Regions from separate parts of the Heliomicrobium sulfidophilum genome, predicted to be linked through region 2. Evidence: riboswitches for the same ligand, from Rfam matches in the RefSeq annotation. Region 2 holds a riboswitch; each other region holds the start of a gene.
What was found. A riboswitch is a leader RNA that binds a small molecule or an ion and turns the genes downstream of it on or off. The one in region 2 is predicted to bind cobalamin.

Region 1 (3,267 bases), 650 kb from region 2:
CCGAGGGAACGAAAGAAGAGGATGCCGGCCTGTTGCAGACCGGCAGCCGATATTCCAGGGGAGTAGGGGCCGATGGTTACCTGGGCCACGGGGTCAAGGGGGGAGGGTGACAGCGCTACAGTCGCGCAGCCGGTGAGTAGGAAGAGACCCGGCACCGTCATCAGTTTCAGGAAGACCGATAAGGGGATGCGAGCCAAGAGGACGAGCAGTGCGCCGGAGAGCACCGTGATCGCTCCGGATAGGCAGGGCGTGGGCGCTATCAGGCTGACAAGCAACCCGGTGAGGGCGGCAAGTCCTTTCCATGCCGGTGATTTGTCTCGCAGCTTATTGGCCCAAGCCCACTGATCGATCGTGAAGAGCATATGTGTGACCCCGTTTAACAAGTTTCGGTAAGTCGATATCAGCGTTCCATCATCGTCAGTTCGCCTATCCGGTGTCTGCTGTTCGCCGGCGCGCTCATGATTTAGTGCGTCAGGCGTCGCCGAGAGGTTTGCGCCCCATGCCGGCGCCCATCCCTGAACCTGTGTGGACGTTAGAACCACTGTTGTTGCGGCGGCGCGCGAAGTAGTAGGCGATGAAGCTGGCGCCGGCGGCGGCTTGCAGGCCGAAGAGAAGCGGTTCGGCCTCTTCACTGGGTTCCCAGAGGGACTCGAACCAGGGTTCGTAATCGGGAGCGATCGTTTGGACCATTTCTCCTGCCTGATCATCAGCGCCAGCAAAATCGCCGGTAAAATGCATGATCAAGGGAACACCCGTCAGAAAAAGAGCTGCTGTGATCAGGACAAGCTTGTTCCGAAGCCCGTTCATGCTTTCACCTCTTTCGAGAAAATCTTCAGCGCCGACAACTCGGCAGTGGAGTATTTGGAGAGGGCGTTGAAGATGACGACGGTCAACAGTCCCTCTGCCAGGGCCAAGGGGACTTGCGTGATAAGGAAGACGGAGCCGAATTTGACGATGGAGCCCATGATTCCGGTAGCTGTATCGGGGAAAGCCAAGGCGAGTTGCAACGTGGTGGTGACATAGGTGGCCAGATCGCCGAAGGCGGCGGCGGCGAAGATGGAGAGATTAGAGGAAAGGTTAAGGCGCTGGCCTAACCGGTAGACGCCGTAGGCGGCGAAGGGGCCCACGATGCCCATGGAGAAGACGTTCGCGCCCAGGGTGGTGATCCCGCCGTGGGCGAGCAGCAGGGCTTGGAAGAGCAACACAATCGAGCCGAGCACCGTCATCACGGTGGGGCCGAAGAGGACGGCGCCCAGACCGGTTCCGGTCGGGTGGGAGGAGCTGCCGGTGACCGAGGGTAGCTTCAAGGCCGACAGCACGAAGGAGAAGGCGCCAGCGACGCCGAGGAGCATTTTGGCTTCCGGATTGGTCCGGACGGTTTTTTCGATGGCGCGCACGCCGTGGACGACGAAGGGCGCCGAGGCGGCGGTCCAGGCGGCGGCATGGCTAAGGGGCAGATAGCCCTCCATGATATGCATTCGCAGACACTCCTTTTTGCGTAGGGGTGGTTTCGTGCTTTCCTAATCTAAAGGCCAGCTTTTTTCATCGTGCCGTACTAGCGGCGATGCCGTGCCGGGGATTAGATAGTGATAAAAACAACAATCATATGTTCGCACGATCCTTAGAGCTGCTTCATCGCCTTCGATAAGACGGTAGATTGTCCGAGCCGGGTGGAGATTTCCCCATAGGCAACAAAATAAAGCCCTCCCTTCCTCCCGAAGTGGGTCTTTCGTTTGCTGCGGGCAGGTCTCCTGGCTCGGGCATCATCCGCTCCCGCCTCCTTCCCAGACCGAAGTCCAGTGGATCTGTGGCGGGTCGTCTTCCCTTACAGTAGCGGGGGCTGCTGAGGCTTTGCACCTCATTCCCTTTTCAGCCGCTAGGCGGCGCCTGCAACAAGGTCAACCTGTGTTCGATTTTTCAGATAGCTATGGAAAGCACTATCTATATGCAATCGTATCACGTCAGGGCGCGCGGGGCAAGGGTGTCGCAAGGTTCAGGCAATAAAATCCTCTTGAAAAAAAGTATTGATCTGGCCCGTCATTTATGATATTAATAAACACATTGTGGGAACCAGGATTCATCCAAATCGGGTTTGGATTGCTTCAACAGACCGACGTCCCTGTTAGGGCGGGTCAGACCCACCCCCGGATGAATCACGTAGGTCCCGGCATCCAATTTGCTGGGAAGGGGGCCGAAATGATGGATTACTCCACTTTCGGACGACATGTCACCATTGACACTTGGGGCGTTGACTTTAAAAAATTGAACGACGCCCGGTTCCTGGAGGAACAGATGATTGAAGCCGCCAAGGCGGCCGGCGCGACCGTTCTCTCGTCCCAGAAGCAGCAGTTTGAGCCGCAAGGCGCGACGGTCTTGGTCCTGTTGTCTGAGAGCCACATCTCCATTCACACCTATCCCGAGAAGGGCTTCGCCGCCCTCGACTGCTACACCTGCGGGGAGACGGTGGATCCGGAAGTGGCCATCAACCACATGATCAAGGTGCTGGTTCCCAAGAAGACGTCGGTAAAGCTGCTCAAGCGCGGCGACGGACCGATTGAGGTCCTGAAATAACGACGGCCCATGAAAAAAAGCCTGGTTCTCGCCAGGCTTTTTCTAATGGGCTGCATTCGTTCTAAAAAAAACAATCTTTTCCAGTGGCGTTACATGGTCCGCTTCAACTCTTCAAACTCTTCGTAATGGCTGCAGAGCAGTTCGGCCAGATCCCCGTCAATTGCCTTTTCCTGGACCATCTTGCGCAGGATCGACTCGACTTTTTCCTGGGGGAGGCCTTTCCGGTAAGGACGGTCTTCCACGAGGGCGGAGAAGATATCGGCCACGGCCACGATCCGGCTGCCGGCGCTGAGTTGCTCGCCTGGGATATGAAAGGGGTAGCCGCGGCCGTCAAGGCGCTCATGGTGGTAGGCGGCCCACTGGGCGATTTCCGAAAAGCCGGGAACCTGATTCAGAATGTGGTAGCTGTGATAGGTGTGCTGTTTGATGATCAGGTACTCCTCCGGTGTCAGGTGGGTCGGCTTTTCCAGAATCTCTTCAGGGATGCTCAGTTTGCCGATGTCGTGAAGGAGGCCAGCCACCTCCAGGCGGGCCATATCAGCGGGAGAGAAGCCGGCCAGTTTGCTCAGGTATGTGGCTGACGCCGACACAAGCCGCGAGTGGCGGAGGGTGAAGCGGCTCTTGCTGTCGATGATGCGGGCGAAGATGGACGCCAGGCCTTTCAACTCGCAGTAGGGGAGTTGGATGGTGTGTTCG
Region 2 (3,267 bases):
CGGCAGGATCAAGCGCCAACTTCCGCTCTGCCTTCCGGTTCTGCATTCCTCGGGCTCGTGAGAGCGCGGCGTCGCGTTCGACGGCGGCGGGGATCCCCTTGGCGACGTCGGCGGCATGGGCAGCGATGCGGGCGGCGATGACGCCGGTGCGGACATCTTCCACGGTGGGGAAGCGGACATGTTCTGCCGGGGTAACGTAGCAGATCAGATCGGCGCCGGCAGAGGCGGCTAGAGCGGCGCCGATGGCGCAGGTGATGTGGTCATAACCGGGGGCGGCGTCGGTGGCTAAGGGGCCGAAGATGAAGTAGGGTGCTCCCTCGCAGAGCTGTTTCTGTAACTGCACGGTTGTGCGGCAGTGGTGCAGGGGCGCATGGCCGGGGCCTTTGACCATCACCTGCACGCCGGCGTCTCGGGCTGCCCGGACCTGTTCGCCCAGGATCACCATCTCCTGCACCTGCGCCCGGTCCAGGGAATCATGGCCGGAGCCGGGTCTCAGCCCATCGGCCAGGCTGAGGGTCACATCATAGCGCCGGCAAATGTCGAGCACCCGATCAAAATGGCTGTAAAAGGGGTTTTCCCGCTCATGATGGAGCATCCAGCCGGCCAGCGAAGCGCCGGCCCAACTGACCATATGGGTCAAGCGCCCCTGCCGGCGAGCCAGTTCGAGCGCCTTCAAGGTCATCGCCGAGTGCAACCCGAAGAAGTCGACGCCTTCGGCGGCATGACGCTCCATCGCTTCAAACATTTCCTCCACGGTGGTTGCCAGGATTCCACCTTGCTTCCCACCGCGCCGGCAAGCAAACACCTCATACTGGGGCAAGGTGCCGACCGGTTTCGTAGAGGTCGACAACACATGCCGGCGGAAAAGGGACAGGTAATCGCTCAGTTGCGCATCCGGTTCCCGCACCCGGTCGATACCTGCACCGATGGACAGGTCCAACACCGCGTCGGCCCCCGCTTCCAGCACAACCTCTAACTTCTTGCGCTCTTCCGACTCTGATCCGCCATCGAGGGGAAGCCCGATGGACGCGCTGATCTTAGTGCGCAACCCTTTGCCAAAAGCAACAGCCTGCCTTCCTTCGGCCCTCCTGCGGTTATAGGGCAAGACGATCGTTCCATCGGCCAGCCCTCGGCGGACCACCTCGGCCTCGATCTGCTCCCGCTCAGCCGCTTCGACCATAGCGGGTGTGATCACACCCCGCAAGGCCGCTTCACGCTGGGTAAGTTCCACTCCGTTCAGCCTCCTTTTTTCTGTCACCGACTGCCCGGCAAACAAAAAAGTCCCCAGATCCATAGCAGATCTGGGGACTTTGCCATCATCCCACAAAGAGTCTCCTTTGCCTGGAAAGAGACCCTTGACCGTTCACAGGCAGGTCTTCTGGCTCGGGTTCCTCGCCGGCTGCGCCTTCCCTCTTGCGAAGTGGCATCTTGCAGCAGGCTCCCCCATACAGCGGCGGGACCGCCCGGGATTCACACCCGGTTCCCTATTCTCCCTTGCGGGCACCTGTGAACACGACCTATGTAGTTACGTGATTGCGTTTACTATCTTAATCCTTATGGGGTTGCTTGTAAAGATAGATGTTTCAAACAAATTTCTCTGGGACACGAGCGCCTTGTCAAAATTAAATCGCATGATACCCCAGCGCGCAGGCAATCAACCCGACGACAGCGCTCCCCCCAACATAAAGACCGAAACGAAACCATTCACCATCCTCGATCAGCCGGTAGGCTTCCAAGGTAAATGTGGAAAAAGTGGTGAAGGCGCCTAAAAAGCCGATCTGAAAAGCATATTTTTCGGTCAGATGGGCGCTAGGGTCGCCGGCTGTATGGGCCGCCGACAAGCCAAGCAAAAAAGCCCCGGCGATATTGATAAAGAAAGTAGTTGGCGGATAGGCCAAGATGCACCGTTGTGACACGGCGAGGCCGATGCCATAACGGGCGAGAGCGCCTAAAGCGCCGCCGGCTCCGATCGAAAGCAGATCCAGCGCCGTCATTGATCCACCTCCAGCGCAGTGGCGCGCCTCCCCTTCAACATGAGGGCCCCACGCACCCCGAAGCCGGTCATCATCATCCCCAGGACAAGGCTGGACAGCACATAGGCTGCCGCCAATAGCGCTTGACCTGCTTCGATCAGGCGCAAGCTCTCCAAGGCGAAGGTAGAAAAGGTCGTAAAAGCGCCCAGAAAACCTGTCGAGAAACCGATCCGAACAGCCGGTTTCACCGTTACGATTTCCATGACCAGGGTCAAGAAAAAGGCCAGCACGAAAGAGCCTAACAAGTTGATCGTCAAAGTGCCCCAGGGGAACCCTGTCTGCTCGGCAAAGGGCGCCAGCCAGGTTCCCATAAAAAAGCGAGCCAACGCGCCCAAAAAACCGCCTACAGCCACCGCAACACCAGTCATCGCAGTTCCCTGGCCAGGACAGCCACATCAGAGGAACCTTTTTTTGCAGCGATTACGGAGACGCCTTCTACCGCTACAGCAGCTTCATCTATCGCTTTCTCTTCCAGCGGTTTGAGCAAACGGTTTGCCTGCGTCAATCCCGCCACTGCCCTATCGTATGTCTGAGCGCCGGTTGCGCGTCCAGCCTGCTCATCTACCTCGACGATGGAGATCCCGCCATTGGACAGGTCTTTTCTTCGCACCCGACATCCCCCCTTCACCCGGAGGTACCACAGCAAGATCCGGAGAAAGCCCTGGTGGGAAACGACGACGATCGGTCCCCGCTCTGTCGCCAGTTCCAGCAGTTGCGTCCAAGCGTTCCGGGCACGCCGGAAGGCCTGGAAGAGCGTCTCCTCCCCTGCGGTGAAAGGCCAGGCGTGCCGCCAGGCGGTCATGGCGATGAGCATCCAAAAGGGAATCTCTCGACGCTCACCTCTTCCTGGAAATTTGGCCAGGACAATCTCTCCAAGACTTTCGAGGGTCACCACTTCTGCGTCCCAAGACCGGGCCAGGATGGCTGCCGTCTCCTGAGCGCGCTGAAAATGACTGGCCACCACAATCGGGACCGGCTTCAGACGGCGGGACACCTCTTCAACCTGACGAATTCCCGTCGCGTTCAACCGCACCATCGACGGAGAACTTTCCATCATGGCGTTAAAGGTATTGATCGTAAAACGCGCGCCCAGCGGTATGATGTTTTCGTCCGTTTGCCCGTGACGGACGAAGATAATCTGCATGTTGACCGACTCCATTTTGTCATCCAAACCCCGGGCCTTTGCGAAGCAGACGGAGGGATCTCCATCATCGCTTTTTGACCTAGATTCGGA
Region 3 (3,267 bases), 2.1 Mb from region 2:
AGCATCATCATTCCCCATAAAAGGGCCTTCTTTTTATATTGATGGAACAGGCGATGATTGAAATGGACTTGAGCGAAAAGCTGAAAATCTTATCGACGGCGGCCAAATACGATGTCTCCTGTTCCTCCAGCGGCAGCAACCGGGGGAGGAAGGCCGGCGCCATCGGCAGCACCGCTGCTTCCGGCATCTGTCATAGCTGGTCCGACGACGGCCGCTGCATCTCCCTGCTCAAGGTCCTCTTCTCCAACGTCTGCTGCTATGATTGCTCCTTCTGCGTCAACCGCGTTTCCAACGACGTCCCCCGGGCCTCCTTCACCCCTGACGAGCTGGCCGACCTGACGATCAACTTTTACCGCCGCAACTACATCGAAGGGCTCTTTCTCAGTTCCGCCATCGAGAAGGGACCGGACCATACGATGGAACAACTGGTGCAGACCGTCCGCAAGTTGCGCACCGAATACCGTTTCAACGGATACATCCACCTCAAAGCGATCCCAGGGGCTGACAGCCGCCTCATCGCCGAGGCGGGCGCCCTCGTCGACCGGATGAGCGTCAACATCGAGCTGCCCACCAGTGAGGGCTTGCGCCGCCTCGCCCCCCAGAAGAAGAAGGAGAACATCCTCCGGCCGATGGGGCAGATCACCGGCGCCATCGCGCAAAACCGGGAGGAGCGGCGGCAGTTTCGCCGGACGCCCGCCTTCGTCCCCGCCGGACAGAGCACCCAATTGATTATCGGGGCCACGCCCGAATCGGACCGGCAGATCTTCACCCTCGCTGAGGGCCTCTACCGCAAATTCCAACTGAAGCGCGTCTACTACTCGGCCTATGTGCCTGTGAGCGGCGACCCGCGCCTGCCGGCTTTGCCGGCGCCGCCGCTCTTGCGCGAACACCGGCTCTACCAGGCCGACTGGCTGCTGCGTTTTTATGACTTTCAAGCCGATGAGATCGTCGACGCCGACAACCCCAACCTGGACCTGGAACTGGACCCAAAGACAGGCTGGGCGCTGCGCCACCTCGGCTTTTTCCCCGTCGAGATCAACCGCGCCGACTACCGCACCCTCCTGCGGGTGCCCGGCATCGGCGTCAAGTCGGCCAAGCGCATCCTCGCCGCCCGGCGGGTAGGGCGGATCCACTTCGAGCACCTGGGCCGGATGGGCGTCGTCATGAAGCGGGCGCGCTACTTCATCACCTGCAACGGCTGCTACTACGGCGAGATCGGACCGGACGCGGCCAGCCTCCGCCAGCGGTTGATCATGCCGGAGCGGGGGATAGCGAAGGGGATGGCTGGCGGGGAACAGTTGACCTTGTTTGGGGAGCCGGCCCCCATCGAGGACCGTTGGTCGGTGGTGACGGGAGACTTATAAGGGAAGGAGTCGGCATACGAAAAAGTAAGCGCCCATGAAGGAATCGTATAGTTCGTCGCGAACATACTAACTCATAAACCGAATAGGTCTGGGAACAGGTCACCTGTCCGATGACAGGTGTGAAAAGGGAAGCCGGTGTGAAACCGGCGCGGTCCCGCCACTGTGAGAGGGAGGCCCCCGTGCCATGTCACTGGCGCTATGCCGGGAAGACGCGATGCGGCCCATGATCTCAAGCCAGGAGACCTGCCTGTTCTAAAACTGCCGGTGTACCTACGCGGATAGGGAGGTGGTCTGCTTTGCCGTTCATGCATTGCTTTGTGGGGATGCGTCACGGCCCAAGAGAACCATAACCTTAGCCGAAAGGCTGAGGTTTTTTGCGTTCGAAGGGCCGAGAAGGCATGTTTTCTGCTTCTTCCTCATAGGAAAGGAATAACAACTGCATCATGCGAACAGGTCGCCTGCCGAAGGGCAGGCGTGAAAAGGGAAGTCCGGTGCAAAACCGGCGCGGTCCCGCCACTGTAAGGGTGTGATGAGGCTCTTCCATGTCACTGGCAGCATGCTGCCGGGAAGACAGAGCCCCAGATGACCCCGAGCCAGGAGACCTGCCTGTTCGTGATCACCGATCGCACCTACGGAGGATAGGGAGGTGATGAATAGGAAAGGCGCATCTCATGGCGCTTGGCCATTTGTTCATCATTTCACCCCCAGTCGATCGGCTGGGGGTTTTTGCATGGCGACACAAAAAAGGAGGACACACCATGTTATACCCTGGCGTCACCACCGGAATCGGAAGTCTGCCTCACGGTGATGTAGAAAGCGCGATGGCGGTCATCCGCCAGTTCTGCCCAGAGATGCCCCATTGGCCCCAACTGCATTCAACGTATGCCGGGGACAGCCTTCTCGCTGCCGCGCTGTCGCCGTTGCAACGGGTAGGGTTGATCACAGGAAAAAGCAACGGCTATCCGGTGATCGACACAAAGTCCGATAGCTTCCCCGACGCCTTGGCCGCTTTTTATGAAGCCTACGAGAATGAGGCGGCCTGTTGGATCCATCTCCATGAAGAGTCTCCCTTTCATATCGACCTGGATAGTTACCTGGCCTTCAAATCCACGATTGCCGATGAACATCACCAGTGGACGGACGTGACCGCTCTCCAAGGTGAGATCCTCGGTCCGCTCACCCTCGCTTTGAATGTGGTTGATGGCAAAGGGCGCGCCGTCATTCATGAGCGTCTCCTCTGGGATGTGCTCTGCAAGAACTGTGCCATGAACGCCGCCTGGCAGGTCAAAGACCTGCGCAGAACCGAGCATCCCGTGCTGTTGATGATCGATGAGCCAGGGATGATCGGATTTGACGATAGTACTCAGGACTCCTTAACCGCCGAAGACCTGCAAAGAGGCTTGCAGGAAATCATCGTGGCCATCAAACGCATGGGTGGCCTGGCCGGCATCCATGTCTGCGGGTCTACCGATGGCGCCATCCTCTTTGCCAGCGGCGCAGATGTCGTCGGATTTGACGCCTATCGTTCCATCGATACCCTTACCGATCATATCCCGGAACTGATCGCTTTTCTCGAACGGGGCGGTTGGCTGGCCTGGGGAATCGTGCCGGTCACCGGCGCTTTTGCCCATGAAAGCGCCCTTTCCCTGACGCGGCGGCTCCACCAGCAGATCGACGAATTGACGCGCTTGGGCGTTCCAGAAGCGCTGCTCCTCCGGCAGACGGCGCTCACCCCGGCTTGCGGCGCGGGAAGTTTATCGGAGGAAGAGGCGGAAGCGATCTATGGACGGTTGCGCGAGGTGTCGACGCTCTGGGGCTGGTATTGATGACACCGCTTTCACCGGCGCCGGGAAGCTGGCTTCCCCTCCTCCCCGGATTGCGCGGCCGCCTCGAAAAAGAGTGC

Region 1: another riboswitch for cobalamin. It lies ahead of AC0CW1_RS09075 (energy-coupling factor ABC transporter permease); the one in region 2 lies ahead of thiC (phosphomethylpyrimidine synthase ThiC).
Region 3: another riboswitch for cobalamin. It lies ahead of AC0CW1_RS15835 (uroporphyrinogen decarboxylase/cobalamine-independent methonine synthase family protein); the one in region 2 lies ahead of thiC (phosphomethylpyrimidine synthase ThiC).

The regions. Positions count from the first base shown of each region.
Region 1 is NZ_JBVTZZ010000005.1:704,005-707,271, reverse strand. Features, by position in the region: gene cbiQ (cobalt ECF transporter T component CbiQ) at 1-362, opposite strand, end outside; gene AC0CW1_RS09080 (energy-coupling factor ABC transporter substrate-binding protein) at 472-807, opposite strand; gene AC0CW1_RS09075 (energy-coupling factor ABC transporter permease) at 804-1,478, opposite strand; cobalamin riboswitch at 1,725-1,906, opposite strand; gene speD (adenosylmethionine decarboxylase) at 2,200-2,571, shown strand; gene AC0CW1_RS09065 (HD-GYP domain-containing protein) at 2,661-3,267, opposite strand, start outside.
Region 2 is NZ_JBVTZZ010000005.1:52,186-55,452, forward strand. Features, by position in the region: gene thiC (phosphomethylpyrimidine synthase ThiC) at 1-1,231, opposite strand, end outside; cobalamin riboswitch at 1,352-1,523, opposite strand; gene AC0CW1_RS06035 (fluoride efflux transporter FluC) at 1,623-1,994, opposite strand; gene crcB (fluoride efflux transporter CrcB) at 1,991-2,401, opposite strand; gene AC0CW1_RS06045 (histidine phosphatase family protein) at 2,398-3,177, opposite strand.
Region 3 is NZ_JBVTZZ010000005.1:2,144,490-2,147,756, forward strand. Features, by position in the region: gene AC0CW1_RS15830 (putative DNA modification/repair radical SAM protein) at 63-1,364, shown strand; cobalamin riboswitch at 1,444-1,629, shown strand; cobalamin riboswitch at 1,799-1,988, shown strand; gene AC0CW1_RS15835 (uroporphyrinogen decarboxylase/cobalamine-independent methonine synthase family protein) at 2,123-3,190, shown strand; gene AC0CW1_RS15840 (adenosylcobinamide amidohydrolase) at 3,190-3,267, shown strand, end outside.